One region of the Streptomyces sp. NPDC059002 genome, then DNA from elsewhere that is predicted to be linked to it. Evidence: predicted binding sites of a transcription regulator. Region 1 holds the regulator's gene; each other region holds the start of a gene.
The links. The regulator HspR, encoded in region 1, represses chaperone genes until heat shock. The targets are predictions, from matches to a motif close to TTGAGNNNNNNNNNCTCAA.

Region 2: lon (endopeptidase La) is a predicted target of HspR. The motif match lies at 6,272-6,290, and genes of this name have one in related genera.
Region 3: dnaK (molecular chaperone DnaK) is a predicted target of HspR. The motif match lies at 6,370-6,388, and genes of this name have one in related genera.

Annotation. Positions count from the first base shown of each region.
Region 1 covers NZ_JBHYJI010000021.1:18,833-28,310, reverse strand. The annotation lists gene dnaK (molecular chaperone DnaK) at 1-597, shown strand, start outside; gene grpE (nucleotide exchange factor GrpE) at 597-1,280, shown strand; gene dnaJ (molecular chaperone DnaJ) at 1,314-2,507, shown strand; gene ACFWZ2_RS20400 (heat shock protein transcriptional repressor HspR) at 2,512-2,982, shown strand; gene ACFWZ2_RS20395 (hypothetical protein) at 3,117-3,629, shown strand; gene ACFWZ2_RS20390 (DUF397 domain-containing protein) at 3,598-3,795, opposite strand; gene ACFWZ2_RS20385 (helix-turn-helix domain-containing protein) at 3,806-4,687, opposite strand; gene ACFWZ2_RS20380 (ATP-binding protein) at 4,938-5,426, shown strand; gene ACFWZ2_RS20375 (hypothetical protein) at 5,531-5,842, shown strand; gene ACFWZ2_RS20370 (hypothetical protein) at 5,839-6,018, shown strand; gene ACFWZ2_RS20365 (hypothetical protein) at 6,048-8,273, opposite strand; gene ACFWZ2_RS20360 (ABC transporter ATP-binding protein) at 8,270-8,968, opposite strand; gene ACFWZ2_RS20355 (hypothetical protein) at 9,182-9,478, opposite strand, start outside.
Region 2 covers NZ_JBHYJI010000003.1:287,175-296,652, reverse strand. The annotation lists gene ACFWZ2_RS05065 (hypothetical protein) at 161-1,522, shown strand; gene ACFWZ2_RS05060 (hypothetical protein) at 1,659-1,937, shown strand; gene ACFWZ2_RS05055 (MarR family winged helix-turn-helix transcriptional regulator) at 2,142-2,630, opposite strand; gene ACFWZ2_RS05050 (lysozyme) at 2,889-3,722, shown strand; gene lon (endopeptidase La) at 3,790-6,249, opposite strand; gene ACFWZ2_RS05040 (oxidoreductase) at 6,422-7,288, shown strand; gene ACFWZ2_RS05035 (RNA polymerase sigma factor) at 7,593-8,252, shown strand; gene ACFWZ2_RS05030 (zf-HC2 domain-containing protein) at 8,293-9,255, shown strand; gene ACFWZ2_RS05025 (hypothetical protein) at 9,252-9,478, shown strand, end outside.
Region 3 covers NZ_JBHYJI010000001.1:402,623-412,100, forward strand. The annotation lists gene ACFWZ2_RS01650 (nitrate reductase subunit alpha) at 1-1,463, shown strand, start outside; gene narH (nitrate reductase subunit beta) at 1,463-3,091, shown strand; gene narJ (nitrate reductase molybdenum cofactor assembly chaperone) at 3,088-3,672, shown strand; gene narI (respiratory nitrate reductase subunit gamma) at 3,669-4,394, shown strand; gene dnaK (molecular chaperone DnaK) at 4,429-6,300, opposite strand; gene ACFWZ2_RS01675 (OsmC family protein) at 6,451-6,876, opposite strand; gene ACFWZ2_RS01680 (DUF6345 domain-containing protein) at 7,181-8,818, shown strand; gene ACFWZ2_RS01685 (amino acid permease) at 8,882-9,478, opposite strand, start outside.

The DNA.
Region 1 (9,478 bases):
CTCGGTATGTTCGAGCTCACGGGCCTGCCGCCGGCCCCGCGCGGTGTCCCGCAGATCGAGGTCTCCTTCGACATCGACGCCAACGGCATCATGCACGTGACCGCGAAGGACCTGGGCACGGGCAAGGAGCAGAAGATGACCGTCACCGGCGGCTCCTCGCTGCCGAAGGACGAGGTCGACCGCATGCGCCAGGAGGCCGAGAAGTACGCGGACGAGGACCACGCCCGCCGCGAGGCCGCCGAGTCCCGCAACCAGGGCGAGCAGCTCGTCTACCAGACCGAGAAGTTCCTCAAGGACAACGAGGACAAGGTCCCCGGTGACGTGAAGACCGAGGTCGAGGAAGCCGTCGGCGAGCTGAAGGAAAAGCTCAAGGGCGAGGACACGGCCGAGATCCGCACCGCCACCGAGAAGGTCGCCGCCGTCTCGCAGAAGCTGGGCCAGGCCATGTACGCCGACGCCCAGGCCGCGGGCGCCCCCGGTGCCGAGGGCGCTGCCCCGGGTGCCGAGGCCCCGAACATGTCCAAGGAAGACGACGTCGTCGACGCCGAGATCGTCGACGACGAGAAGCCCGGTGACGCGAAGGGCGGCGCCGCCTGATGACCGAGGAGACCCCGGGCTTCGGCGAGAACGCCGAGAAGCCTGACGTCCCCTCCGGCGCCACCCCTGATGACGCGGCGCCGAAGGCCGCCGAGCCCTCCACCGAGGAGGGCCCGGCGGCCCCGGCCGGGGACGCAGCAAAGACAGCAGGCCTGACCGCCCAGCTGGACCAGGCACAGAAGGCGCTCAGCGAGCGCACCGCCGACCTCCAGCGGCTGCAGGCCGAGTACCAGAACTACCGCCGCCGCGTGGAGCGGGACAAGGTGACGGTGAAGGAGATCGCCTCGGCGAACCTCCTCTCCGAGCTCCTCCCCACCCTCGACGACATCGGCCGCGCCCGTGAGCACGGCGAGCTGGTCGGCGGCTTCAAGTCGGTCGCCGAGTCGCTGGAGACCGTCGTCGCCAAGCTGGGCCTGCAGCAGTTCGGCAAGGAGGGCGAGCCCTTCGACCCGACGATCCACGAGGCCCTGATGCACTCGTACGCACCGGACGTCACCGAGACGACCTGCGTCGCGATCCTGCAGCCGGGGTATCGGATCGGCGAGCGCACCATCCGCCCCGCGCGGGTGGCCGTCGCCGAGCCGCAGCCCGGCGCGCAGACGGTCAAGGGCGAGACGGTCGAGGCCGACGCCGAACCGGCCGAGGCAGCGGACAAGGACAACGGTGGCCCGGACGAGGGCTGACGTTGCACTGACCAGAGAGGAGGGACGTCGGGGATGAGCACCAAGGACTTCATCGAGAAGGACTACTACAAGGTCCTCGGCGTCCCCAAGGACGCCACCGAAGCCGAGATCAAGAAGGCGTACCGGAAGCTCGCCCGCGAGAACCACCCGGACGCCAACAAGGGCAACGCCAAGGCGGAGGAGCGCTTCAAGGAGATCTCCGAGGCGAACGACGTCCTCGGCGACCCCAAGAAGCGCAAGGAGTACGACGAAGCGCGTGCTCTCTTCGGCAACGGCGGATTCCGGTCGGGTCCCGGAGCCGGCGGCGGCTCGTTCAACTTCGACCTGGGCGACCTCTTCGGAGGCAACGCCCCGGGTGGCGGTGGAGCGGCCGGCGGCGGCTTCGGGGGCGGCCTCGGTGACGTCTTCGGGGGCCTGTTCAACCGCGGCGGCGGGGGTGCCGGGACCGGCACGCGTACGCAGCCCAGGCGCGGCCAGGACATCGAGTCCGAGGTCACGCTGAGCTTCACGGAGGCGGTGGACGGCGCGACCGTACCGCTCCGCATGTCCTCCCAGGCGCCCTGCAAGGCGTGCTCGGGCACCGGCGACAAGAACGGCACGCCGCGTGTGTGCCCGACCTGCGTCGGCACCGGGCAGGTCTCGCGGGGCGGCGGCGGAGGGTTCTCCCTCACCGACCCGTGCGTGGACTGCAAGGGCCGCGGGCTCATCGCCCAGGACCCGTGCGAGGTCTGCAAGGGTTCGGGCCGCGCGAAGTCGTCCCGCACGATGCAGGTGCGGATTCCGGCGGGCGTCTCGGACGGCCAGCGGATCCGCCTGCGCGGCAAGGGCGGCCCGGGTGAACGGGGCGGCCCGGCCGGCGATCTCTACGTCGTCGTGCACGTCGACGCGCACCCGGTCTTCGGCCGCAAGGGCGACAACCTCACGGTCACCGTGCCGGTGACGTACCCCGAGGCGGCGCTCGGCGGCGAGGTGAAGGTACCCACCCTGGGCGGCCCGCCGGTCACGCTGAAGCTGCCCGCAGGCACGCCCAACGGCCGTACGATGCGGGCCCGCGGAAAGGGCGCGGTCCGCAAGGACGGCACCCGCGGCGACCTGCTGGTGACGGTGGAGGTCGTGGTGCCGACATCGCTTTCGGACAAGGCGAAGGACGCGCTCGAGTCCTACCGCAAGGCGACTGCGGGCGACGATCCGCGGGCAGAACTGTTCCAGGCCTCGAAGGGAGCGTGACCCCATGGAGAGGGACGGCCGTCGTCGACAGTCCGGTTTCAGCAGGGCGTATCAACTCACCGACGAGACGCCGGTGTACGTCATCTCGGTGGCCGCTCAGCTCTCCGGCCTGCACCCGCAGACCCTGCGGCAGTACGACCGCCTCGGCCTGGTCTCCCCGGACCGCACAGCGGGCCGGGGCCGGCGCTACTCCGCCCGCGACATCGAACTGCTCCGCACGGTGCAGCAGTTGTCGCAGGAGGAGGGCATCAACCTCGCGGGCATCAAGCGCATCATCGAGCTGGAGAACCAGGTCACCGCGCTTCAGTCGCGTGTCGCGGAACTGACCGCGGCCGTGGAGGGAGCCGCCGCCACGATGCAGCAACGTGAAGCGGCGGTGCACGCCTCGTACCGCCGCGACCTGGTTCCTTACCAGGATGTCCAGCAGGCGAGCGCGCTGGTGGTGTGGCGGCCCAAGAGGTCGCCGGAGCAGTAGTTCCGCGTGCGCTTTCATGCGCTTCCGTACGCCGGTGAAGGGGCCGGGAGGTGGGAACCTCCCGGCCCCTTCACGCGTTGCGCAGGACGACTTCGCAGTACTTGATCGTTTTTAGCAGGGGGAAGTGGTTCGCCATGGCCATGGTGGGGCTGTTCTGGATCGCCGAGGGCGATGTGTACGTGGGCGCGAAGCCCTCCGGACTCGCCCCCGGAGTCCGTCTCTCCGCCGAGGGCGTCACGGCCCTCGGCGACAAACAGTCCGCGTTCTGGCTCTGGGACGACATCCTCGAACTGACCGTCGAGGACGTCCCCGTGAAGTCCCTCAAGCGCCAGCTGGGCACGATGGTGGACCTCGCCCTGACGGTCGGCCTCGGCGGCGGCGACGAGGCCCCCACGATGACCGTACGCCTGGAGACGGCCGAGGGGACCGTCGAGCTGACGGCCTATACGGCGGCGGCCACGGGGTATTCGCGGGCGGAGCACGATCTTTCGCGGGAGCTGTTGTCGCGGATGACGGAGGGCGCCGCCACGCTCCACACGACGCTGACGGCCATGGCGCGGTGGGGCCGCACGCACGAGGGCGGCACGCCCCGGGCGGGGGAGCGGGAGGGGTTGCTCAGGGAGTGGCTCGCTGCGGCCGACGCTTGAGGTGGTTCAGGAGGGCGGCCAGTTGGGTGGGGGTGGTGGCCAGGGTGGTGTCGGGGGTGTCGCTTTCGCGGAGGCGGATCGTTCCGTCGGGGGCGGTGGCGACGTAGAGGCACTCGCCCTGTGGGCCTCCGCTGAACGACGATTTCTGCCAGTTCAGTTCAGACATGCGAGCCTCCCTAAAGGGCGTAGAGCAGGTGCTGGATGAGAGCCAGCGAATCCTTCACCGAATGTGATTCCGGGGCCAACGATACGTCGATGGGGGCAAGAGCGTGCTCGGCGAGGCGTTGGAACAGTGTTCCGTAATGGCGCAGGCTCTCTTGGTCTCCCAAGTACCGGACACCGATGGGATGTTCAAGCACCAGGGTGCCCAACTTGGGTAGCTGAGGGACGACGTGAACAAAGTTGCCACTCAAGGCCGCGTACGCCTCTGAGCTGAACGGATAGATCTGGATGGTCACGTTGGGCAGGCGAGACAGCTCGATGAGCCGCAGCAACTGCCCGCGTACTACCTCGGTGCCGCCGAATCGCATGTGCAGGGCGGACTCGTGGATCACGGCGTGCACCGCGGGCGGATTCGCACGCGTAAGGATGTTCTGTCGCTCCATCCGGAACCTCAGGGCTTCTTCGATGCGGTCGAACCCCAGCCCCGGGCTGGTGAAGATGGCCCGCGCATAATTATCTGTCTGGAAGAGGCCGGGGATGAACAAGGATTGGTGCATCCATAGGGTTGCGGCGTCGGCTTCCAGCTCCGCGAGGTTGAGGGCGCTCAGTTCCATGGGCTTCTTGTACTCGCTCCACCAGCCCTTGCCTGTTGATTCAGACAGTGCGACAAGGGCTTCAATGTAGGCCTCGTCGGTGCACCCGTAGAGGCGACACAGCTGGCGGAGCCGTTCCGTCAGGACAGACGTCTTCGCGGTCTCGATCTGGCTCAGCTGGCCCCGGCCCATGTTGATCCGCTCGGCGGCCTCGCCTGCGGTCAATCCCGCCTGTTCGCGCAGTTGTTTGAGCTCAAAGCCGAGTCGACGCTGGCGTTCGCTGATGACGGTGCGCAGTCCCACGTATCTCTCCTCGATGGCGTACCCAAAGTCTCCCCTGATCAAGGGAGTTGGTCCATCAAAGTTGCCGACTAGGTTGTCAATTGACGCCTCATGACCCTACCGTGAGTGTGGCACCGGTCACTCACCGGAACTGCTCAACTCCCCCTGCCCATAAGCCGAAAGGCACCCGAGGCCCCCGCCAGGGGTACGCGGACAGCGCCATCGCCCGGCACGGGGCACCCCCACTCACCTCCTGACGGGAGAAGCCGTCATGCCCCCTGCCCATGCCTGCCCGGACGGGCCCCGCGCGCCGCATCGCGCGGCTCAACTCACGTACGAATACACCCTCTTCGCCCCCGGCGACGCGACCGCACCCAAGGTCTGCCGAGACTTCGTACGCACGGTCCTCCGAACCCTGGACCGAGAGCCGCTGGTCATGCCGGCGACCCTCTGCACCTCCGAACTGGTCACGAACGTGCACCTGCACACCAAGGGCTCGGCGATGCTCCGGCTCCGGCTCACCCCCGTCCGCCTCCGCCTCACCGTCTTCGACGAGAACCCGGACCCGCCGGTCGTCACGCACCCGGCCGTGGGGGCGGTCGCCTGCTGGGGCCGGGGGCTGGCCCTCGTCCAGGACATGGCGGACACGTGGGGCGTCGCGGATGAGCGGGCGGGGCGGTATGCGAAGGGGGTCTGGTTCGAGCTGGAGGCGGCGGCCGAGGGTGGAACGGAATCCTTCCGTCCTCGCCGGATCGGGTGACTGGGGGCCCTTTCCCCAGGTCAGCCGCATGAACGTACATATCGTGATCGCGTTGCTTGTGCCGCGAGGACGCCAAGCCCACCCTGGCAAGGAGGTGCGCCACCATGACCGCTCTTGCCGCTGAAGGGCCCGAGACCATGCCTGACACCAGGACCGACGCAGCGACGTACGACACCGAGCTGTCCGAGCGTGACAAAGTGCTGTGGCAGGTGTGGAAGGCCATGGAACTCCCCGAGGGCTACCGCGCTGAGATCATCGAGGCAGCCGTTGAGGTGTCGCCCACCGGTCGCTTCGCCCATGCCCAGATCGTCAACCGGCTGAGGGACGCCCTGGTGCTGGCTCTTGCTGACAGCGGCGTCAAGGCCTCCGGGGTGAGCCTCGTCTTTACGCCCGCGCCAGCATCCCCATCTACGTGATCATCGACGACTACGACGGCGCGGGCACCGTCACCGTCCTGACCGAGCCGCAGCCAGAGAAGGCGGACTGGGTCGGCGTCCACCGTGTCCGGTGCGGGACGGAGGTCACGATCCCCGACGGGCCCGCCAAGGGCTTCGCGATCACCGAGACGATCACGGGGCCGCGGCGCGGGTGACGACACCGGGCCCCGCCGAACGGGGTGGGTTACTGGTCGCCGGAGGGGCGCCATCTATGGGCAATGCGTACCGTCGTGGCCGCACCCCAGACGGCGAGCGCGGCAGAGCAGACGAGAGCGCCGAGGCTGATGGGGGCCATGCTCCAGGGGTCGGTCTTCGCCACGCTTCGTACGGCAGCCGACAGCCACCAGGACACGACTACTCCTGTGACAGAGGCAAGCACGGCGGGGAGAAGGAGCGACCACGCCGCGGCCGTGCGATAGATGCGCTGATTGGCGGAGAGAACGGTGACGGGTGCCAGGTCACGGCCGAACCGGAGGAACTCCGCCAAAGCTCCTGTTCCGGTGGCAAGGACGATGACGCCGATCCCCAGGAGGGAAAGGAGGCGCAGCCAGTGGACGGCGGTGTTGAGTTTGCCGACGCTGCCGTAGTTGTTCACCTGCTGCACGGTGGGGGCCATGGCCAGTTCACGGTGGGCGATTCCACTGATCTCCGTCATCGACAGCTGCTGATGGTCGTCACCGACGACGAGCAGGCCCTGGGACCCACCGGAGCCACGCGGGAGCTTTTCAACACCCCCCGAGTGCACGGAAATTGACGCCCCGCCCCAGGAGCCGATGGCCTCCTGCAGCCGAGCATCCACAGGGGCCGGGGTGACGGAGGTGCCGTCGGACCGACAGGAGAGCCCCACCTCCCGAACCGCGGAGCAGGAGCCGGCCACCTCAACGCGACCACCGTCCCTGACGGGCACCGCAGCCGAGAGGGCGTGAACTCCTCGCGGGAGGGCGGCTTCGAAGGCACGGAGTCGTTCCGGCGTCGCATACGGCCGCACCTTGAGCACGCTGGTCCCCACCCGATCCCGTGAGTCCTTCGCCGCCTGCCCCGCTTCGGTCATCGCACCAGCCCAGACCTGGGCCTGGACGGCGATGGCGAGGGCGATGACCAGGGAAGCGACGAGCCGGGTGACCGCCCTTGGGCCGGCTCCCATCCGACGCCCCGAGATGAGCAAGGACGGGCTGCCCAGACGCGCGCCGAGCCGGGCGAGTACGGGTCCGAGCGCGCTCACGGCCATGCCGACGACCGGGGGCAGTGCGGCCAGCGAGACGAGGCAGCCCAGCGCGTACAGGGGAACGGTCAGGCCGGTGGGGGCGAAGTCGACGATGCGTGCCGTGAACAAGAGCGCCGGTGGGAACACCCACAGCGGCCAGGTGCGGCTTTTCGGCGAGACGGTCGTCGGCCGTGTCGACGGCGAACGGCGCGCCGACCGCGTACGACGTGTCGCCCCTGAACGGTGTGCGGCGGGCTGGAGGAGGACGACACACATCAGTACGCCGAGCAGCACGGCGAACTGCGCCACGAACACGGACAGGAGCGCACTTCGCGCGTCGTCCGCGGCAAGGGTGAAGTCCACGATGGGCATTGATGTGTTGCCCAGGAACAAAGGAAGGAGCAGGAGCGAGCTCGCGACGGCACCGAGCGCCACAGGTACGGCTGCTTCGCCAAGGGTGAAGCAGGTGCGCGCGACCTTGCCCGCACCGAGTGCCGTGAGCAGGGCAGTCCTTCTGTCTCGGGATGCAGCGCCCGTTCTGGCGGCGATGACCAGGAAGACGACCGCCGGCAGCATAAAGAGGCCGACGTAGACGGAGTAGAACTCAGACGCGCCGAAGAAGTGTGTGTGTTCCCCGGCAAGGCCGGGCATGTCCGGCTCCCCGAAGCCGGAGATCTTCGTCATCTCTGAGCGATCGAGCAATTGCGCACTGGGGCGCGCATAGACGAAGAACTCCGAAGGTGACTCCAGACCCTTCTCGCCGATGACACCGCCGAAGCTGCCGTACTCCCGTCCCACACCGGCCTTCCCGCCTGCCGCCTTCAGCAGGGCGGGCGACACGAAGGCTTCTCCGGGTTCGGGCCACCGGGGCAGTCCCGGGGGCGGCTTCAGGCTTTCGGAGAGTGGCTCCAGGTAGGTGATGTCGTACGGCATGTCTTCATGGGAGGAGATCGACCATTTCAGCAGGGCGCGTGCAGGCTCGTCCGGGTGGACGGTGACAAGCCGGGGAGACCGTTCCGTGCTCCGGTCGGCACGTCCGTCGAACGACGACTGGGCGAGGACCAGTCCGCTCATCGCCAGCCCCAAGAGGGCCGTGGCCAAGGTCAGCGACCAGAACCGGATCCGCCCGGCTTCCGCATGACGGGAGGCTGAGGAACCGATCCGTACCAGCTGGCGGAAGAGGCCGCCGCTGGTCTCCGCCGTCATGCCGGTGCCTCGGTGGTTCCTGCCGGGAACAATGTTCCATCGGCGAGAGTCACCTGCCGGTCGGCACGACGGGCTATGGCCGGGTCGTGTGTGACGAGGAGCAACGCACAGCCCCGGCTCCGGGGCAGTTCGAAGAGCAGGTCGGCCACCGAGTCGCGGTGAGCCTGGTCCAAAGAGCCGGTGGGTTCGTCGGCGAGCAGGAGGGAGGGGTCGTTGATGAGCGCGCGGGCGACTGCGGTCCGCTGACGCTCACCACCCGACAGCGTGGCGGTACTTCCTGAACGCGTAGGAACTCCCAGCTCGTTCAGTAGATCGGCCGCCCTGTCGTACGCCTCCGTGCGGTGCATCCCGCTGAGCAGTCCTGCCAGGGCGACGTTCTCAACGGGCGAGAGTTCCGGCAGGAGTTCACCGAACTGGAACACCATGCCTATGTGATCCCGCCGATGCTGGGCCAGTGCCCGCGCGGACATCCGTCCCACATCGGCCCCCGCGATCCGGACGATTCCAGCATCGGGCTTCACCAGACCGAGAATGCACATCAGTAGTGTGCTCTTGCCGCTGCCGCTGGCCCCCGTCGCCGAGACGGACTCACCGGCCTTCAGTCGGAGATCCACCTCGGTGAACAGGAGCCGATCCGGAACGCGGCATGCGAGGCCGACGAGTTCGAGGGCCGCACGGCCCGCCATCTCTTCCATGCGCTTGGTCCTGCATCCTTCCCATCGGCCACTGCTCCTCCCGTGGAACCGCAGTGGTGTGAGCGGGGGTGCCGGGCGGGCTCGGTGCCGAAAGGGCCTGCCCTGCACTACTGTTGACGGTGATGGGGAGGCGGCCTGTATCGGAGGTCGCCTCCCCATCGTCATTCACTGCGGCGGCTGCTCATTGCGCCGGCAGCAGGTGATGTCGTGCTTCTAGAAGGTGTCCCAGCCGCTGCAGTAATCGGGAAGGGCGTTGCGCTCCTCGCAGACCTGCGCCTTGAATATCCTGCTGTGCTTGCCGCTCTCCACGGTGCCGGGGTTTCCGTCGTTGTCCGGCGGGCCGTCCACCGCCGCCTTGTTCCACAGGGTGAGCTTGTCTCCCGGGTGGGCGTTTCTGTAGTACTCCGCCTTTACCCAGTTGCCGTCGGCCTGGGTGTCCCTGATGTTCATGATTGTGTAGTTGGCCTCAGTCCAACCCAGAGCGCCCTCTCGTTCGCCCCTCCATTCGGC
Region 2 (9,478 bases), on a different contig from region 1:
CTCCCCATCCCCTTCACCTTCCTCATCCCGAGAACATTTCAACTGAAGCAGAGATAAGGAATTCGGAGTTGAAATTCCGAACCGTAGAAGGGAAGGATCTGGAGCCGAGGGAGCCGCCCGGCCACATCCGGCCGAGCGCCCACGCATGAAAGGGAATTGAATGTCGCGCAGGGCAGTCATCTTCGGCGCGGTGCTCGCCGCCGCGCTGGCCGTCACCGGCTGCGGATCGGGCGAGCAGGACGACGGCGACGGGGGTGGCAGCGGTTCGGGGTCCTCGGCCGTCGACGCGGCGTTACTGGGCAAGGTGCCCACCCCCAAGGTGAGCGAGATGGCCGGCGCGATGGGGATGTGGACCACGGAAAAGAACTTCGTGAAGGCCGACTTGAAGAAGTTGTCCGGATATCCGCTGACCGGCGGGAAAGCAGAGTGGCAGATACCGCTCGGCGGAGAGGTCTGCTGGTCGTCGCCGCAGGCCACCAAGGACGGCCTGATAGCGGTCCTCTTCAAGAACGACAAGGACGATCCCGCGGTCTGCACCGAAGTGGGCCTCGTGGATCTCAACAAGGGCAAGCTGCTCTGGCAGAAGCAGGGCCGCGACACCTACGGCGGCCGCCAGATGTTCGACGAGGTGACCATCGGCGGCGGGACCGTCGCCGCGGCGGGCACCGGCGGCAGCGCGGGCTGGACGACGGGCGGCAAGCCCCTGTGGTCGCCCGCCACCACCGAGGACGAGAAGTGCCCGGCGAAGGGCTTCGCGGGCGAGGACGAGAAGCTGGTCGTGGTGCGCGACTGCGGCGACACCGACCACCCGAAGCTCACCCTGCAGACCGTCGAGCCCGCGACGCGCGCGGTGAAGTCGGCGTACGCGTTCGAGCAGGGCATCGAGGACGCCCATGTGGTCTCCGCGGAACCGCTGGTGGTCGCGGTCGACGACGGCGACTCCCCCGGCGGCTCCGGCATCACCGAGTTCCTGACGGTCGACGACACGGCCCCGCGCGGCAAGCTGCTCGGCTCGATCGGCACGAAGGGCGGCAAGTACGGCAAGTACGACGCCGAGTGCGCCACCACGAACGTCACGGACTGCACACAGCTCGCGGTCGACAGGAAGTCCGGCACGCTCTTCATCGGCACGCGGGACCCCGGCGCGGGCTCCGAGGGCGACAACGACATCGTCGCCCTCGACCTGAAGACCGGAAAGAAGAAGGGCACGGTCCAGGGCACCGCCGCGGGCAGGCTGATCCCGGTCGGGATGGACGCGGGCGGCAAGGTCGTCGCGTACCAAGAAGCCGACATCGTCGGGGAGACGGGCGGCGCGGTCTGGCGGATCGACCCGGCCACGTACAAGAAGACGAAGGTCATGCAGAACCCGGGCGCGAGCTACGAGATGGAGGCCCGCTTCGAGACGGACCGCCGGCTCCTGTTCGCCGGTGAGCGCCTCTACTTGGGCGCCGACCACGTCAGCGAGCCCTCCGAGGTCTACAAGGAGAAGCAGCCGCTGGCGGTCGTCTTCGGCGCGAAGTAGTCACCTCTCGCACGGTGTGGGCACCGCGACCGGTCGTCGCGGTGCCCATGTCGTCCACTCCAGAAGGGCAGAGGCAGCGTAAATACACCCGTGCCACTGCGAGGCGTGAAGCGCGCCACCCGGCATCGGCGCGCTGGTGGACGCGGTCGGCGGCGGAGTGGACGCGCTCGGGTGGGTCGGCGACGGTGTCAGTGCCTTCACGAAACTGGCCTCGGGGGACGCGGTCGGGATGTGGGGTGACGTCGCCGGGTTCAACGGCGGCGGCCTCTTCTTCGTCGGCTGCGAAGCCGTCATGCTGGGCGGCACCGTTCCGACGGCCGGAGCGTCGACCGTGGGCGGTCAGGCGGTCTGCTTCGCCGGCTCATGGGGAGCGGGCGAAGCAGCCTCGAGTGTCGTCGAATGGGCTGCCGGCTAGCACGTGACCTGCTGGGGTGGAACCCGGAAGAGGCTGAACATTTTCGCCCTGTTAGGGGTCGTACTCTTCACCATCATGACTCTGTCCATGGGAAAACCCCGGGGATGGATCGTCGTCGCAGGCTTCGCCCTTTTCTGGGCATGGTTCACCTTCATCCTGAGACGCATGAGGAAGGGACAACCGTAAGCAGGGGCTTCGCGCCGCTCACGTGTCCGCGCTCGCGTTCAGCTGGCCAAGGAGTCGGGCGAGTTCGGCGACCTCGGAGCGGTCCCAGCCCGCGAGGCGGCGGACGTACTGGGCGCGGCGGCCGGCCCGTACCGTGCGGAAGCGGGTGCGGCCGTCGGGGGTGAGCTGGATGAGCCAGGCGCGGCCGTCGGCGGGGTCGGGTTCGCGGGCCACCAGGCCGAGTTCTTCCAGGGCGCGCAGCTGGCGGCTCATCGTGGCCTTGCCGACGCCGATGTACGCGGCGAGGTCGGTGGCCCGCTGCGGGCCCGCGTCGTCCAGGCAGACGAGCAGGCCGTAGGCGGCGGGCTCCAGGTCGGGGTGGACCTGGCGGGCCATCTCGCCGGACGAGGCCCGTGCGCGGCGCATCAGGAGGGACAACTCCCGTTCGAGGGCGAGGAACTCACTGTCCACCCCTTGTTCGGCGCCGTCCCGCGCACCGCCCGTCACGCCCTCTTCTGCAGCACCCATGTCCCGCTTTCCCGATTCTGAAAGTTATCGCCGGATGACCCTCGCTCCGCAGCCGTCATGACAGCGGCCTGACCAGTATTTCGCAAGGTCGGGACGGTGCCGCCCCTCCGGTGCCGTCAGTGGAGTGGACCAACGGCAGAACCATCGCCCTCTTCCCTCACACCGGTCTACGTGCGTAGCTTTTCAAGTGACATGTTCACACCACTACATGTCGACAGGTCCCCACCGAGCACCACCGAGGCCTTCGGAGGCACGCACATGCCCGTGCACAGACCCGGACCGGCCCGCCGCTCGCGCTTGTCGCCGGCGGCGGTTCTCCTCGCCGTACTGTCCGCCCTCTCCCTCCTCCTGACGCTCCCCACGGCGGCCCAGGCGGACGACGTCCCCGACCGCGGCACCGCCCGGCTCGGCCAGGGCGTCATCGAACACGACGGCCAGGGCGGCCTGCCCGCCGGCGGTGACGCCACCCAGACCGAGGGCGTCGACGTCAGCAGCCACCAGGGCAACGTCGCCTGGTCGACGCTGTGGAACAGCGGAGTGAAGTGGGCCTACGTCAAGGCCACCGAGAGCACCTCGTACAAGAACCCCTACTTCGCCCAGCAGTACAACGGCTCGTACAACGTGGGCATGATCCGCGGCGCGTACCACTTCGCCACCCCCGACACCTCCAGCGGCGCCACGCAGGCCAACTACTTCGCGAGCAACGGCGGCGGCTGGTCGCGCGACGGCAAGACGCTGCCGGGCGCGCTCGACATCGAGTGGAACCCGTACGGCGCGGCCTGCTTCGGCAAGTCCCAGTCCGCGATGGTGAGCTGGATCAGGGACTTCCTGACCACCTACAAGTCCCGCACCGGGCGCGACGCCGTCATCTACACCGCCACCAGCTGGTGGAAGCAGTGCACCGGCAACTACAGCGGCTTCGGCGCCAGCAACCCGCTGTGGATCGCCCGCTACGACACCAGCCCCGGCGAACTCCCGGCCGGCTGGGGCTTCCAGACGATGTGGCAGTACACCTCGTCAGGGCCGACGGTCGGTGACCACAACAAGTTCAACGGCGCCCTCGACAGGGTGGTGGCGCTCGCCAACGGCTGAGCCCGCGACGGAGCGGCCCACCCCGGTGCCGGGGCAGGCCGCTCCTCGCCGTGGCCGCGCGGCGGGCCTACGCGGCGGCCGGGACCCTCACCTCGGCCTCCGTGAGGGCCAGTTCGAGCACCTGCCGGACGTCCGTGACCGCGTGCACGTCGAGCTTCTCCAGGATCTCGGCGGGTACGTCGTCGAGGTCCGGCTCGTTCCGCTTCGGGATGATCACCGTGGTGATCCCGGCGCGGTGCGCGGCGAGCAGCTTCTGCTTCACGCCGCCGATCGGAAGCACCCGGCCGGTCAGCGAGATCTCACCGGTCATCGCCACGTCCGTACGGACAAGCCGCCCGCTCAGCAGCGACGCGAGGGCCGTCGTCAGCGTGACGCCCGCGCTCGGCCCGTCCTTGGGCACCGCGCCCGCCGGGAAGTGGATGTGCACGCCCCGGTCCTTCAAGTCGCCGACCGGCAGCTCCAGTTCGGCGCCGTGCGAGCGCAGGAAGCTCAGCGCGATCTGCGCCGACTCCTTCATCACGTCGCCGAGCTGACCGGTGAGCGTGAGCCCCGACGCCCCGGTCTCCGGGTCCGCGAGCGAGGCCTCCACGAAGAGGACGTCGCCGCCCGCCCCGGTGACCGCGAGCCCGGTCGCCACGCCCGGCACCGCGGTGCGCCGCTCGGCCGGGTCCTGCGCCGACTCGGGCACGTGGTGCGGCCGCCCGATCAGGCCCCGCAGATCCTCGTCGGTGACGGTGAACGGCAGCTCCCGCTCGCCCAGTTCGTGCTGGGCCGCGACCTTGCGCAGCAGCCGTGCGACGGACCGCTCCAGGTTGCGTACGCCCGCTTCGCGCGTGTACTCGCCCGCGAGCTTGCGCAGCGCGCTCTCGTCGAGGACCACCTCGTCCTTGTCCAGACCCGCCCGCTCCAGCTGGCGCGGGAGCAGGTGGTCGCGGGCGATGACGACCTTCTCGTCCTCGGTGTAGCCGTCGAGGCGGACGAGCTCCATGCGGTCGAGCAGGGCCTCCGGGATGGCTTCGAGGACGTTCGCCGTGGCGAGGAACACCACGTCGCTCAGGTCGAGTTCGACCTCCAGGTAGTGGTCGCGGAAGGTGTGGTTCTGCGCCGGGTCGAGGACTTCGAGCAGCGCGGCCGCCGGGTCGCCCCGGAAGTCCGAGCCCACCTTGTCGATCTCGTCGAGGAGCACGACCGGGTTCATCGACCCGGCCTCCTTGATGGCCCGCACGATCCGCCCGGGCAGCGCCCCCACGTACGTACGACGGTGTCCGCGGATCTCCGCCTCGTCGCGCACGCCGCCGAGCGCGACCCGCACGAACTTGCGGCCCATGGCGTGCGCGACGGACTCGCCGAGCGAAGTCTTGCCGACGCCCGGAGGGCCCACCAGGGCGAGGACGGCGCCGCCGCGGCGCCCGCCGACGACCCCGAGACCGCGGTCCGAGCGGCGCTTGCGCACCGCGAGGTACTCGGTGATGCGCTCCTTCACGTCCTGAAGGCCGGAGTGCTCGGCGTCGAGGATCTCCTGGGCGCCCTTGATGTCGTACTCGTCCTCGGTGCGCTCGCTCCACGGCAGTTCGAGGACGGTGTCCAGCCAGGTGCGGATCCAGGAGCCCTCGGGCGACTGGTCGCTCGCGCGCTCCAGCTTGTCGACCTCCTTGAGGGCGGCCTCGCGGACCTTCTCGGGCAGGTCCGCCGCCTCGACGCGGGCGCGGTAGTCGTCGGACTCCTCGGCTGCGTCCTTGCTGTCGCCGTTGAGCTCGCGCAGCTCCTTGCGCACGGCGTCCAGCTGGCGGCGCAGCAGGAACTCGCGCTGCTGCTTGTCCACGCCCTCCTGCACGTCCTTGGCGATCGACTCGGCGACGTCCTGCTCGGCGAGGTGCTCGCGCAGCTGCTCGGTGGCGAGCTTGAGGCGGGCGACCGCGTCCTCGGTCTCCAGGAGTTCGACCTTCTGCTGGGTGGTGAGGAACGGCGAGTAACCGCTGTTGTCGGCGAGCGCGGAGACGTCGTCGATCTGCGTGACGCGGTCGACGACCTGCCAGGCGCCGCGCTTCTTCAGCCAGCTGGTGGCGAGCGCCTTGTACTCCTTGACGAGCTCGGTGACGGCACCCGGGGTGGGGCCTCCCCTGCTCGAACGGAGTTGAGAGCTTGGGGAAGGCTCGGGCACCGAGTCGTCGATCTTCAGGCCCTCGACCCACAGGGCCGCGCCGGGGCCGGTGGTCCCGGCGCCGATGCGCACCCGGCTCCGGCCGCGGATCAGGGCGCCCGGGTCGCCGTCGGAGAGCCGTCCGACCTGCTCGACGGTGCCGAGCACACCGGTCGACGCGTACGTCCCGTCGATCCGCGGAACAAGCAGCACCTTCGGCTTGCTCTCACCACTGGACCGGGCGGCGGCCTGTGCCGCCTCCACCGCGGCTCGTACGTCGGCGTCGGACAGGTCGAACGGCACCACCATGCCGGGCAGGACGACCTCGTCGTCGAGCGGCAGCACGGGCAGAGTGAGCGGTGCGTACGCGGCGGACTCAGCAGACATGATCTCCCCTTCGGCATTCAAGTTGAGCTGTACCGACTCAATGCTTATGAGCTCCACGATGTTCCCCACAGCGTGTTCGCTGTGAGCGATCACGGAAAACCCGTTGTCCATCGCCCCGGGGCCGCACCTAGGGTTCCTCGCGGCAATCACGACGACATCGCAGGTGGGGAGCATGATGACCGAGCAGCGCGACGGGGCGGACGAGGCAGCGGGCGGCCGGGTCTGGTTCATCACCGGAACCAGCTCGGGCCTGGGGCGGGCGCTCGTCCGTGCCGCGGTCGCGCACGGCGACCGGGTGGCGGCCACCGCCAGGGACACCGCCGCCGTCGACGACCTCGTGGCACTCGCGCCCGACCGGGTCAGGGCCCTGCGTCTGGACGTGACCGACGCCGATTCGGTGCGGGCCGCGGTGGCAGCGGCGGAGGATGCCTTCGGCCGGATCGACGTCCTGGTGAACAACGCCGCGTACGGCCTCCTCGGCGCCTTCGAGGAACTGAGCGAGGACCAGCTGCGCGACAACTTCGAGACGAACGTCTTCGGCGTCATGACGGTCACCCGCGCCGTCCTGCCGCTGATGCGGAGGCGGCGGTCGGGCCGCATCGTCCAGATGTCGTCCGTGAACGGCGTGGTCCCCGGCCCCGGCGGCACCGCGTACGTCGGCACGAAGTACGCCCTCGAAGGGATCTCCGCGGCCCTCGCGGCCGAGGTCGCCCACCTCGGCATCCGCGTCACCGTCGTCGAACCCGGCCCGTTCCGCACCGACTTCGGCGGACGCTCGCTGCGCTGGGGCACGCCGATGGAGGACTACGCCGAGATCATCGCGCCCGCCCGCAAGGCGCTGGAGGCCACGCACGGCACCCAGACCGGCGACCCCGACCGCGGCGCCGCGGCGATCGTCGCCGCGGTCGGCCTCGACGAGCCGCCCCTGCGACTCCCCCTCGGCGCCGAGGCGTTCGACTGGATCCGGGCCCATTTCCTGTCCCGGATCGAGGAGTTGGACCAGGTGAAGGACCTCGGCTCGGACACGGCCTTCCGCTGACCGCTGCGCGCGCCCGCCCTCCCGGGGAGCCCCGTAAGGGCCGCAGGGAACGACGAGGCAAGCCCCGCAAGGGGCGCGGGGAACTGCGCAACAAGCCCCCACAGCCCCGCGGGCACAACGCAACCAGAACACCCCCCAAGCCCCCCGCAGGGGCCCGCGCACACCCACCCCCAGCCCCACGCAGCAACACGCCCCTTCCCCCGACGCGGAACCAACACAGAGCATGCAACCGATAGCGGTGCGTGACTGCACTTGTCGCCGCGGCTGGGGAGGCCGCGGACCGCGAACCAAGCATCGGGGCACCATGACGTCAACTCCGGCCCATGAGGCGGGACATCCGGCCCACGAGGCAGGCCGATCCTCGTACGACGCACGGCTGATCCAGGCCGTCGCGGCGGGCGACACCCGCGCGCTGCGGGAGCTGATGACACGCAACAGCCCCTGGCTGCAGGCCAGATTGCTGAACCGCCGCATCACGCCGCACATCGTCGACGACGTCCTCCAGGAGACCTTCATCGCCGTGCACCACGGCGCGCGCACCTTCCGGGACACCAACGCGCGCGGCTGGCTCTGGACCATCACGCAGCGCAAGCTCATCGACCAACTCCGCTGCCGGGGGCGGCAGGACGCGCTCACCCGGCGCGAGAAGGAGCGGTCCTGGCACGAGCGGCCGCTCGTCGCGCCGTCCGCCGAGGACACCGCGCTCGGCTCCACGCTCACCGGCACGTCCGTCGGCGACGCCCTCGCGATGCTGTCCCCCGAGGCCCGGCAGGTCCTGACCCTCCGCTACATCGACGGTTTCAGCGTGCGCGAGACGGCCGTACGGCTCGGCGTGTCCGAGGGCACCGTCAAGAGCCGGGCGAGCCGGGGCTGCGAGGAACTCCGGGTCCGGCTCGGCGTGCTGGACGGCGCGCGGGAGTCCGGGGGTGACGATGCGGAACCGATCCCCGGCCTCGGCCGATAGCCCTGACACGGAACCGAAGGAGAAGGAACCGGGACCCTCGATGACCTCACCACCCGCCGCATCCCCGCCCGCCGTGCCGCTGCCGTCGCGGCCCGGCTGCCTGCCCCGCTCCTGGCTGTCCCGCTACGCGCTCGGCACGCTCCCGGACGCCGCGCTGTACGCCGCCGAGGAGCATCTGGACGCCTGCGACCACTGCACGGGCCTGCTCGTACGGGAGGTGCGCGGCGGGCCGTACGGGGCGCGGCTCGACGGGGTGCACGCGCGCGTGCTCGCGGCGGTCCTCTCCGGGGCCCCGGCGGACGCGCCCGCGCCGGGTGCCGGGGCCGTCCGGTCCGGGCCGCGCGCCCGGGCGCTGTCCGCCTTGCGGGCCGCGCCCGCGCTGCGCTGGTCCTGGGCGGCGGCGCTGCTCGCCGTCTGTGCGGCGGGGGTCGTCCTCGCGCGACTCGCCGCGTCCCGCGAGCTGAGCACCGGAGGGCTGCTTCCGCTGCTCCTCATGGGGGCGCCGCTGCTGCCGCTGCTCGGGGTCGCGATGAGTTACGGGCCGCGCGCCGATCCCTTCCACGAGGTCGCCTCGGTGACGCCGTCCGGCGGCCTGAAACTGCTCCTGTGGCGGTCCGGTCAAGTCCTCGCGGTCTGCCTGCCGTTGCTGACGCTGACGGGGTTCCTGCTGCCCAGCGGTGACGGTGCCCTGAGCGCGGCGGCGTGGCTGCTGCCCGCGCTGGGCATGGCCCTCGCGACTCTGGCGCTCGGCTCGTGGCTGGGGTGCGGGCCCGCCGCCGTGCTGACGGGCGGCGGCTGGCTCCTCGCCGTCGGCGTGCCGCTGGCCGGTCGCCTCGCCGTACGCCGGGACCTGCGCCCTCCCTTCGGCGAAGCCGCGCAGGGGGCACTGCGCCCCCTCATGGACACAGTGGCCCAAGGCACCTGGACCGCGATCGCCCTGACCTGCTGCGCCGTCCTGTACGCCCGCCGCCACTCCTTCGACGGGGCGGGGCCGGGCCGGTGAGGCTGCTCCCGCTGCGGGCCATCGCGCCGCACACCCGTGCCGGAGGCGCAAGCCGTGACCTGTCCCGGCGAGCCCGCACGAGCCCCCTGCTCACGGAACTCCGCCGCGGCCCCGCCGCAAAGGCGTTCCTGGCCATGGCCCTGTGGGCGGGGGCGATGCGCACGACGGGCGACACCCAGCCGTGGCTGGCGAACCTCGGCCTGCTCGCCACCCCCTCCCTCCT
Region 3 (9,478 bases), on a different contig from region 1:
ATGAGCGGCCCTCGACGGTCACTTGGCGTGATCAGGCCCCCGAGGGCAAGCTCGACCTGCTGGTCTCGCTCGACTTCCGCCAGACCTCGTCGACCCTCCTCTCCGATGTCGTGCTTCCCGCGGCCACCTGGTACGAGAAGCACGATCTGTCGACCACGGACATGCACCCCTACGTGCACTCCTTCACCCCGGCCGTCGACCCGCCCTGGCAGGCCCGCACCGACTTCGACACCTTCCACGCGATCGCGGACCGCCTCAGCGAGCTGTCCGTCGACCACCTCGGCGTACGCAAGGACGTCGTCGCGACCGCGCTCCAGCACGACACCCCCGGGGAGACCGCGCAGCCCGGCGGGGTCGTCCTGGACTGGCGCAAGGGCGAGTGCGAGGCGATCCCCGGCAGGACCATGCCGAACCTCGCGGTCGTCGAGCGCGACTACACCGCGATCGGCGCGAAGTTCGCCTCGCTGGGCCCGCTGGTCGAGCAGCTGGGCCTGCCGGTGAAGGGCATCGCCTTCCGCCCCGACCAGGAGGTCGAGGATCTCAAGGAGCGCAACGGCGTCGTGCGCGGCGGACCCGCCGACGGACGGCCCGCCCTGGACACCGCGGTGAAGGCCGCCAACACCATCCTCGCCCTGTCCGGCACGACGAACGGGCGCCTGGCCACCCAGGGTTTCCACACGCTGGAGGCGCGCACGGGCCAGGAGATGGCACATCTGGCCGCCGAGCACGAGGGCAAGCGCATCACGTACGCCGACACACAGGCCGCGCCCGTCCCGGTGATCACCTCGCCGGAGTGGAGCGGCAGCGAGTCCGGCGGCCGCCGCTACACCGCCTTCACGCTCAACACCGAGCACCTCAAGCCCTGGCACACCCTCACCGGACGCCAGCACTTCTTCATCGACCACGACTGGATGCACGAGCTGGGCGAGGCGATGCCCGTCTACCGGCCGCCGCTCGACATGAACCGGCTCTTCGGCGAGCCGCGCCTCGGCCCGGACGGCGAGAAGGAGGTGACGGTCCGCTACCTCACGCCGCACAACAAGTGGTCGATCCACTCCGAGTACCAGGACAACCTCTTCATGCTGTCCCTCTCGCGCGGCGGCCAGTGCATCTGGATGGCGCCGCAGGACGCCGACGCGATCGGCGTCAAGGACAACGACTGGATCGAGGCGGTCAACCGGAACGGCGTGGTGGTGGCGCGGGCGGTCGTCTCGCACCGGATGCCCGCGGGCACGGTCTACATGCACCACGCGCAGGAACGCACGGTGAACGTCCCCAAGGCGGAGGCCACCGGAAAGCGCGGCGGCATCCACAACTCCCTGACCCGGCTCATCCTCAAGCCGTCCCATCTCATCGGCGGCTACGCCCAGTTGTCCTGGGCGTTCAACTACCTGGGCCCGACGGGCAACCAGCGCGACGAGGTGACGGTCATCCGTCGCCGCAGCCAGGAGGTGCAGTACTGATGCCCCGTGGCGAAGCCACCCAACGACGCGTGATGGCTCAGATCGCGATGGTGATGAACCTCGACAAGTGCATCGGGTGTCACACCTGTTCGGTCACCTGCAAGCAGACGTGGACCAACCGCGACGGCATGGAGTACGTCTGGTTCAACAACGTCGAGACCCGCCCGGGACAGGGCTATCCGCGCCGCTACGAGGACCAGGAGAAGTGGCGCGGCGGCTGGGAGCTGAACAAGCGCGGCGCCCTCAAGCTGAAGAACGGCGGGCGGATCAAGTCCCTCCTCGAGATCTTCTCCAACCCCAAGCTGCCGGAGATCAAGGACTACTACGAGCCCTGGACGTACGAGTACAAGAACCTCACCGACGCCCCGCTCGGCGACGACTACCCGGTGGCCGAGCCGCGCTCCCTGATCTCCGGCAAGCCCATGAAGATCGAGTGGTCGTCGAACTGGGACGACAACCTCGGCGGCGCCACGCAGTACGGCGACCTCGACCCGATGGTCGCCAAGACCCGTCAACAGGCCGCCGACAAGGTGAAGTTCGCCTTCGAGCAGACCTTCATGTTCTATCTGCCGCGCATCTGCGAGCACTGCCTGAACCCGGCGTGCGTGGCGTCCTGTCCCTCGGGCGCGATGTACAAGCGCGAGGAGGACGGCATCGTCCTCGTCGACCAGGACCAGTGCAAGGGCTGGCGCAAGTGCGTGACGGGCTGCCCGTACAAGAAGGTCTACTTCAACCACCGCACCGGCAAGGCCGAGAAGTGCACCATGTGCTACCCGCGCGTCGAGGTCGGCCTGCCCACCGTCTGCTCGGAGACCTGCGTGGGCCGCCTGCGCTATCTCGGCGTGATCCTCTACGACCCCGACAAGGTGACGGCCGCGGCCTCCGAGCCCGATGAACACAAGCTGTACGAGGCGCAGTTGGGCGTCTTCCTCGACCCCGACGACCCGGAGGTGCGCCGCGACGCCGAGCGCTCCGGGATCTCGTACGACTGGATCGAAGCGGCACGCCGCTCCCCCGTGCACGCGCTGATCAGCACGTACAAGGTGGCGCTCCCGCTGCACCCGGAGTACCGCACCATGCCGATGGTCTGGTACATCCCGCCGCTGTCCCCGGTGGTCGACGCGCTCACCGAGACGGGCCACGACGGCGAGGACGCCGCGAACCTCTTCGGCGCGATCGACACGCTGCGCATCCCCCTCGAATACCTCGCGGAGATCTTCACGGCCGGCGACGTCGGCCCGGTGCGGTCCTCGCTGGAGAAGCTCGCGGCGATGCGGGCGCACATGCGGGCCATCAACCTCGGGGAGCGGCCCGACAGTTCGGTCGCCGGGTCCGTGGGCATGTCGGGCCGGGAGATCGAGGAGATGTACCGGCTGCTCGCCATCGCCAAGTACGAGGACCGGTACGTCATCCCCACCGCGGCGGTCGGCGACGCGCGGCGCCTCGAGGAATCGGCGATTCCCGGGCTGTCCGACTCCTGCAGCCTCGACTACGAGGACGGTCCCGGCATGGGCGGCGAGGGCCCCTTCGGCCAGGACTCGGGACGCAAGCAGCTGCCGCTGGTCACCATCGAGAACTTCCACGCGCTGCGCAGACGGCAGACCGCCGACAAGGAGGACGAGAGTTGACTTCCCCGAGCGAGAACGCCGTGCTCTACCAGGCCGCCGCGCTGTGCCTCGGCTACCCGGACGAGGAGTTCCGTGCCCGGCTGCCGCTCCTCACGGCCGCCGCGCCCGCGGCCCTCGACGGCTTCCTGGCGCACGCGGCCGCCACCGACCCGCGCGCACTCCAGGCCCACTACGTCCAGGTCTTCGACTTCAAGAACCGGCACAGCCTGTACCTGAGCTGGTGGCGGGACGGCGACACCCGGCGGCGCGGCATGGCCCTGGTGCGCTTCAAGGAGGTCTACCGCGAGCACGGCCTGGAGTTCAGCGGCGAGGAGCTGCCCGACTTCCTGCCCGCCGTCCTTGAGTTCTCCGCGCACGCGGGTCCCGTGCTGCTGACGGAGCACCGCAGCGGCCTCGAACTGCTGCGCCTGGCCCTGACCGACTTCGGCACGCCGTACGCCGCCGTGCTCGACGCGGTGTGCGCGACGCTGCCCGGACCCTCGCCCAGGGACCGCGCCGAGGCCCTGGCCCTTGCCCGCTCGGGGCCGCCGCGCGAGGACGTCGGCCTCGAACCGTTCGCACTGATCGGGGAGCGCCCATGAGCACCCTGCTGTGGGGCGTGCTCCCCTACGTCGCCTTCGTCCTGCTCGTCGCGGGCATCATCTGGCGCTACCGCTACGACAAGTTCGGCTGGACGACCCGCTCCTCGCAGGTCTACGAGTCGAAGCTCCTCAACATCGCGTCGCCGATGTTCCACTACGGCATTCTCTTCGTGCTCGTCGGCCACCTCATGGGCCTGTTCGTACCGGAGTCCTGGACGGACAAGGTCGGCCTCACCGAGAGCGCGTACCACAAGCTGTCGCTGTGGGGCGGCACGGCGGCGGGCGCGCTCGCCGTGCTCGGCATCCTCATGCTGCTCTACCGCCGCCGCACCAAGGCGCCCGTCTTCCGCGCGACGACCGCCAACGACAAGGTGATGTACGTCGTCCTGCTCTCCGCGATCATCATGGGCATGTGGGCCAAGCTCACCAACTCCGGGCTCGACGAGGGCTACAACTACCGTGAGACGATCGCGCCTTGGGCGCGCAGCCTGTTCACTCTGCAACCGGACGTGGACCTGATGGTGGGCGTTCCGCTCACCTTCCAGATCCACGCCGTCATCGGTCTGCTGCTGTTCGCGTTGCTGCCGTTCACCCGGCTCATCCATATGTTCAGCGCGCCGGTTCAGTACGTGTTCCGGCCGTACGTGGTGTATCGGAGCCGGGACCCGAAACAGCTGGGCCCCCGCCCGGAACGGCGGGGGTGGGAGCGGGCGGATTCCTGACGCCGCCCGCGGGGCGCTGCTTACGGGGCGCTGCCTACGGGGCGCCCTTGCCTCCCTTGTCCTCCTCGTCCACGATCTCCGCGTCCACCACCCCCTCCTCGGCCGCGGAGTCCGAGGCCGTCTGTTCCTGTGAGGCGCCCCCGCCAGAATGCGCGTACATCGCCTGGCCCATCTTCTGGCTGACGGTGGCGAGCTTCTCCGCGCCGGTGCGCAGGGCGGCCGTGTCGTCCGCCCTGTTCTTGAGGAGGTCCTTCAACTCCGCGGCGGCCGCCTCCACTTCGCTCCTGGTGTCGGCGGGGATCCGCGCCGCGTTCTCGGCGTTGTCGCGCAGGAACCGCTCCGTCTGGTAGACGAGCTGCTCGGCCTGGTTGCGGGTCTCTGCGGCCTCGCGGCGCTTGCGGTCCTCCTCGGCGTGTTCCTCGGCCTCGCGGACCATGCGGTTGATGTCGTCCTTGGGGAGCGCGGAGCCGCCGGTCACCGTCATGCGCTGCTCGCGCCCGGTGGCTTCGTCCTTCGCCGAGACGTGCATGATGCCGTTGGCGTCGATGTCGAAGGTGACCTCGATCTTGGGGACGCCGCGCGGGGCGGGCGGCAGTCCCGTGAGGTCGAAGACGCCGAGCTTCTTGTTGTACGCGGCGATCTCGCGTTCGCCCTGGAAGACCTGGATGCCGACCGACGGCTGGTTGTCCTCGGCGGTCGAGAACGTCTCCGAACGCTTCGTGGGGATCGTGGTGTTGCGTTCGATGAGTTTGGTCATGATGCCGCCCTTGGTCTCGATGCCGAGGGAGAGCGGGGTCACGTCGAGGAGGAGGACGTCCTTCACGTCGCCGCGGATCACCCCGGCCTGCAGGGTCGCGCCGAGGGCGACCACCTCGTCCGGGTTGACGCCCTTGTGCGGGTCCTTGCCGGTGAGTTCCCTGACCAGTTCGGTGACGGCGGGCATCCGCGTGGAGCCGCCCACCAGGATCACGTGGTCGACGGCGGACAGCTTGACGCCCGCGTCCTTGACCGCCTGGTGGAAGGGCTGCTTGCAGCGGTCGAGCAGGTCCGACGTGAGTTCCTGGAACTGGGCGCGCGTCAGCTTCTCGGCGAGGTGCAGCGGGCCCTCGGCCGACGCGGTGATGTAGGGCAGGTTGATGTCCGTCTCGCTGGACGAGGACAGCTCGATCTTCGCCTTCTCGGCGCCCTCGCGCAGACGCTGGAGCGCCATCTTGTCCTTGGCGAGGTCCACGCCGTGGCCGTTCTTGAACTGCCGCACCAGGTACTCGACGATCCGCTGGTCCCAGTCGTCGCCGCCGAGCTGTGTGTCGCCGTTGGTGGCCTTGACCTCGATGACGCCCTCGCCCATCTCCAGGAGGGACACGTCGAAGGTGCCGCCGCCGAGGTCGAAAACGAGCACGGTCTGGTCGTCGCCCTTGTCCAGGCCGTACGCGAGGGCCGCCGCCGTCGGCTCGTTGATGATCCGCAGCACGTTGAGGCCCGCGATCTCGCCGGCCTCCTTGGTGGCCTGGCGCTGGGTGTCGTCGAAGTACGCGGGCACGGTGACCACCGCGTCGGTGACGTCCTCACCCAGATAGGACTCGGCGTCGCGCTTGAGCTTCTGCAGGACGCGCGCGGAGAGTTCCTGCGCGGTGTAGCGGGTGCCGTCCACGGAGCCGCTCTCCGGGAAGCGCCAACCGCTGTCGCCCATATGGCGTTTGACGGAGCGGGCCGTCCGCTCCACGTTCGTGACCGCCTGCCGCTTGGCGACCTCGCCCACCAGGACGTCGCCGCTCTTCGCGAAGGCGACCACCGACGGGGTGGTGCGCGCGCCCTCCGCGTTGGCGACCACGGTGGGCTCACCGCCCTCCAGCACGGCCACCACCGAGTTCGTCGTCCCGAGATCGATCCCCACCGCACGTGCCATGGTCCAGTCCCTTCCGCCGCGAGCCCAAGTCCCCCGTATCCAGGTCTACTCCACCCTCCATCACAAAACTTGAGCGGGCTCTTGTCAATCCCCGGGCATGACAATGCCGCCGCCCCAAAAGGGACGGCGGCATCGTCAACGGGCCTCGGGTCAGGCCAGCTTGGCCGAAAGCGTGATGGTGGTGCCCGTCAGCGCCTGGCTCACCGGGCAGTTGGCCTTGGCGTCCTCGGCGGCCGAGACGAAGGCCGCCTCGTCGAGGCCCGGCACGGTGCCCTCGACGGTGAGGTGGATGCCGGTGATGCCGGTGCCCGGCTGGAAGGTCACGTCGGCGGAGGTGGTGAGCCGGGTGGGCGGGGTGCCCGCGCCGGTCAGGCCGTGCGACAGCGCCATCGAGAAGCAGCTGGAGTGCGCGGCCGCAATCAGCTCCTCCGGGCTGGTCTTGCCGTTGGCCTGCTCGGCGCGCGACGGCCAGGACACCGCCTGCTCCCCGATGCCGGAGGAGTCGAAGGTGACGGTGCCCGAACCCTCCGTCAGCGAGCCTTCCCAGACCGTGTGCGCGGAGCGCGTGGTTGCCACGATGCAGTTCCCTTCAGTGCGGTTCCGTGATCGGAAGTTCCGTGGGGACCATCCGATCACACTCCGGATGAAAACGGGCCGCACGGGTCGCCGCGGGGCCACGGAGGTGTTCGAGCGGGGAGCGCAGGTGCGGATCGTCCGATACGAACACGTTGTGCGTGCCGTCGCGCCACAGATGCCGCTGAGGTGCCAGAACAGCCCCGTGGCAGGGGCCGTATGGCCGAAATGGCACCTGGGCAAGGCGCGTCGGCGGTGACACTTTGAGGCCCCCTCGCGCACGGAACGAGGAGCTCACTCAGGGGGTATGGCCATGCGCATGAACTACGCGGACCGCGGTCCGTCGCCACTCGAACCGGAGAAGCCCGGAGCCGCGGGTGACCGGGATTCGACGTTCGGCTGGTGGGGCGCCTTCAGCATCCAGAAGTTCGTCAACCAGAACCCGCTCTCCCACACCCACGCCGACGCCACCGGCTGGCTGGCGTACCTCCAGCAGTTCTACGACCGCAACTTCTGGTTCGCCGACGGCGGCGCGCAGGTGTGGGCGTACGAGGAGACGTACGACAACTGGCAGGACCGGTACGGGATGGACGCGGTGTGCGCCGTGTACCACTCCGGGCACGGCGGCATGGACGGCAACGGCGTCTTCTTCGCGCCGCTCGGCGCCGTCTGGGACGGCCGCAGCGACGCCGTCTCCAACCGGATGGCGCTCGGCAACGAGAAGGCCAACTACATCTTCTGGTCGACCTGCGACTCGCTCAAGGTCACCGGCGGCCACTCCCCGATCCGCACCTGGGCCGGACCCAACATCGGCTTCCGGATGATCTTCGGCTTCGAGACGACCAGCATCGACAGCCCGGACTACGGCAAGAAGTTCTGGGAGAAGTGGCGGGCCGGGCAGACGTTCTGCGACGCCTGGCTGAACGCGAGCTGGGACATCTACCACGGGCAGGCGCCCTCGGTCGCCGCGGTCGGCACCACGCAGGCCGAGGCCGTCAACCGGCTCAACACCGAGCGGAACTTCTTCCGCGAGCACGTGCCGGACACCTGGTACGCGTGGCGCTGGTACTACGCGCGCGAAGGCGTCAGGGAACCGCTCACACAGCTCTCCGGCCAGCAGCAGATCGTGCAGCTCGCGCCCCGCGACCCGAGCGCCGAACTCACCTCGCTCGGCCGGCAGGCCGGCTTCCCGACGGCCGCGCTGCAGGAGGTGCAGGTCGAGCGCCAGGGCGTCATCAACGCGACCTCCGGCGACCGCGTCGTCTCCACCGCCCCGCAGGGCATCCGCTGGGTCAAGCTCGCCGAGCCCAACCACCGCAACACCCAGCAGCTGCCCACCGACCGCGCGGTCGAGGCGGCGCGCGCCTTCGCCGAGCAGTACGCCGACGGCGCCGAGCTCGTCGTCGACAGCGTGCACGACCTGATGCAGAACTCCGGCACCAAGGACGGCTCCGAGGTCGGGCGCCCGGTGTCCCTGCAGACGCATGTGACGTTCCGGCAGGTCTTCGACGGCGTACCGGTCATCACGCCGGGACGCGGTCTGATCCGGGTGGGCCTGGACAACGACGGCACCGTCGTCCAGTCGCAGATCTCGACCCGCAAGGCCACCGGTGTCACGCGCGAGCCGAGCACCGAGATCTCACCGCCGCCGCCCAAGGGCGGCACGGCGGCCCCGGCCCCGCTGGAGCGCGATCCGCGCAAGGCGCTCGACGCGGCCCAGAAGAAGCTGCTCGCCGAGCTGGCCGCCGTCACCGCGGACGAGACCGGCCAGGGTGCGGCGCAGCAGCGCCAGCCCGAGGTCAGGGACGTGCCGGGCACGTTCGAGGTCGGCTACGAGCTGGCGGGCAACGAGGCCTATCCGGCGGCCCGCAAGCTGATCGAGATCGGCGCGCGGGACAGCATGTTCCGTACGCGGCGCTGGGTCGTCGCGCCGCTGGCGAGGTAGGCGCGGCCACGGGCCGCCCGCACCGGTGGGGGCGGTGCGGGCGGCCCGTTCGGTCCTGCCGGGTCAGTCCTGCGCAGGGGTGGCGGTCCGCTGCTTGCGGGCCGCCAGCCACGCGTAGACGAGCACGCCGACGAAGAGGAAGAGCACTCCCTGGTAGACGGCCGCGTAGCCGGACCCGGCGACGAGCCACATCGAGAACGCGAAGGCGACACCGGCGAGGACCGCGTCGCGCACCAGACGGGAGCGGTTGACGCGCTCGCGCTGCCCGGAGACGAGGAAGTAGATCTGCGCCGCGGTGGCGAGCAGATAGGGCACGGTCGCCGTGAACGTGGTGATCAGGACGAGCGACTCGAAGACGCCCGCCGAGCCCGCCGTGTAGTTGTACACGGTGAGCAGCGAGGCGAGGACGACGGTGACGAGGACGCCGACGGTCGGCACGCCGCGCTTCTTCTTGCCGAACGCGCTCGGGAAGAGCCCGTCCTTGGCGGCCGCGTAGGGCGTCTGGGCGCTGAGCAGGGTCCAGCCGTTGAGGGCGCCGACCATCGACACCAGTGCGGCGAGCGCCACCGCGGTGCCGCCCCAGGAGCCGCCGAACATGACGTCGACGGCGTCCGAGAAGGGCGCGGTGGACGTCACCAGCTTGTCGTGGGCGACGGTCCC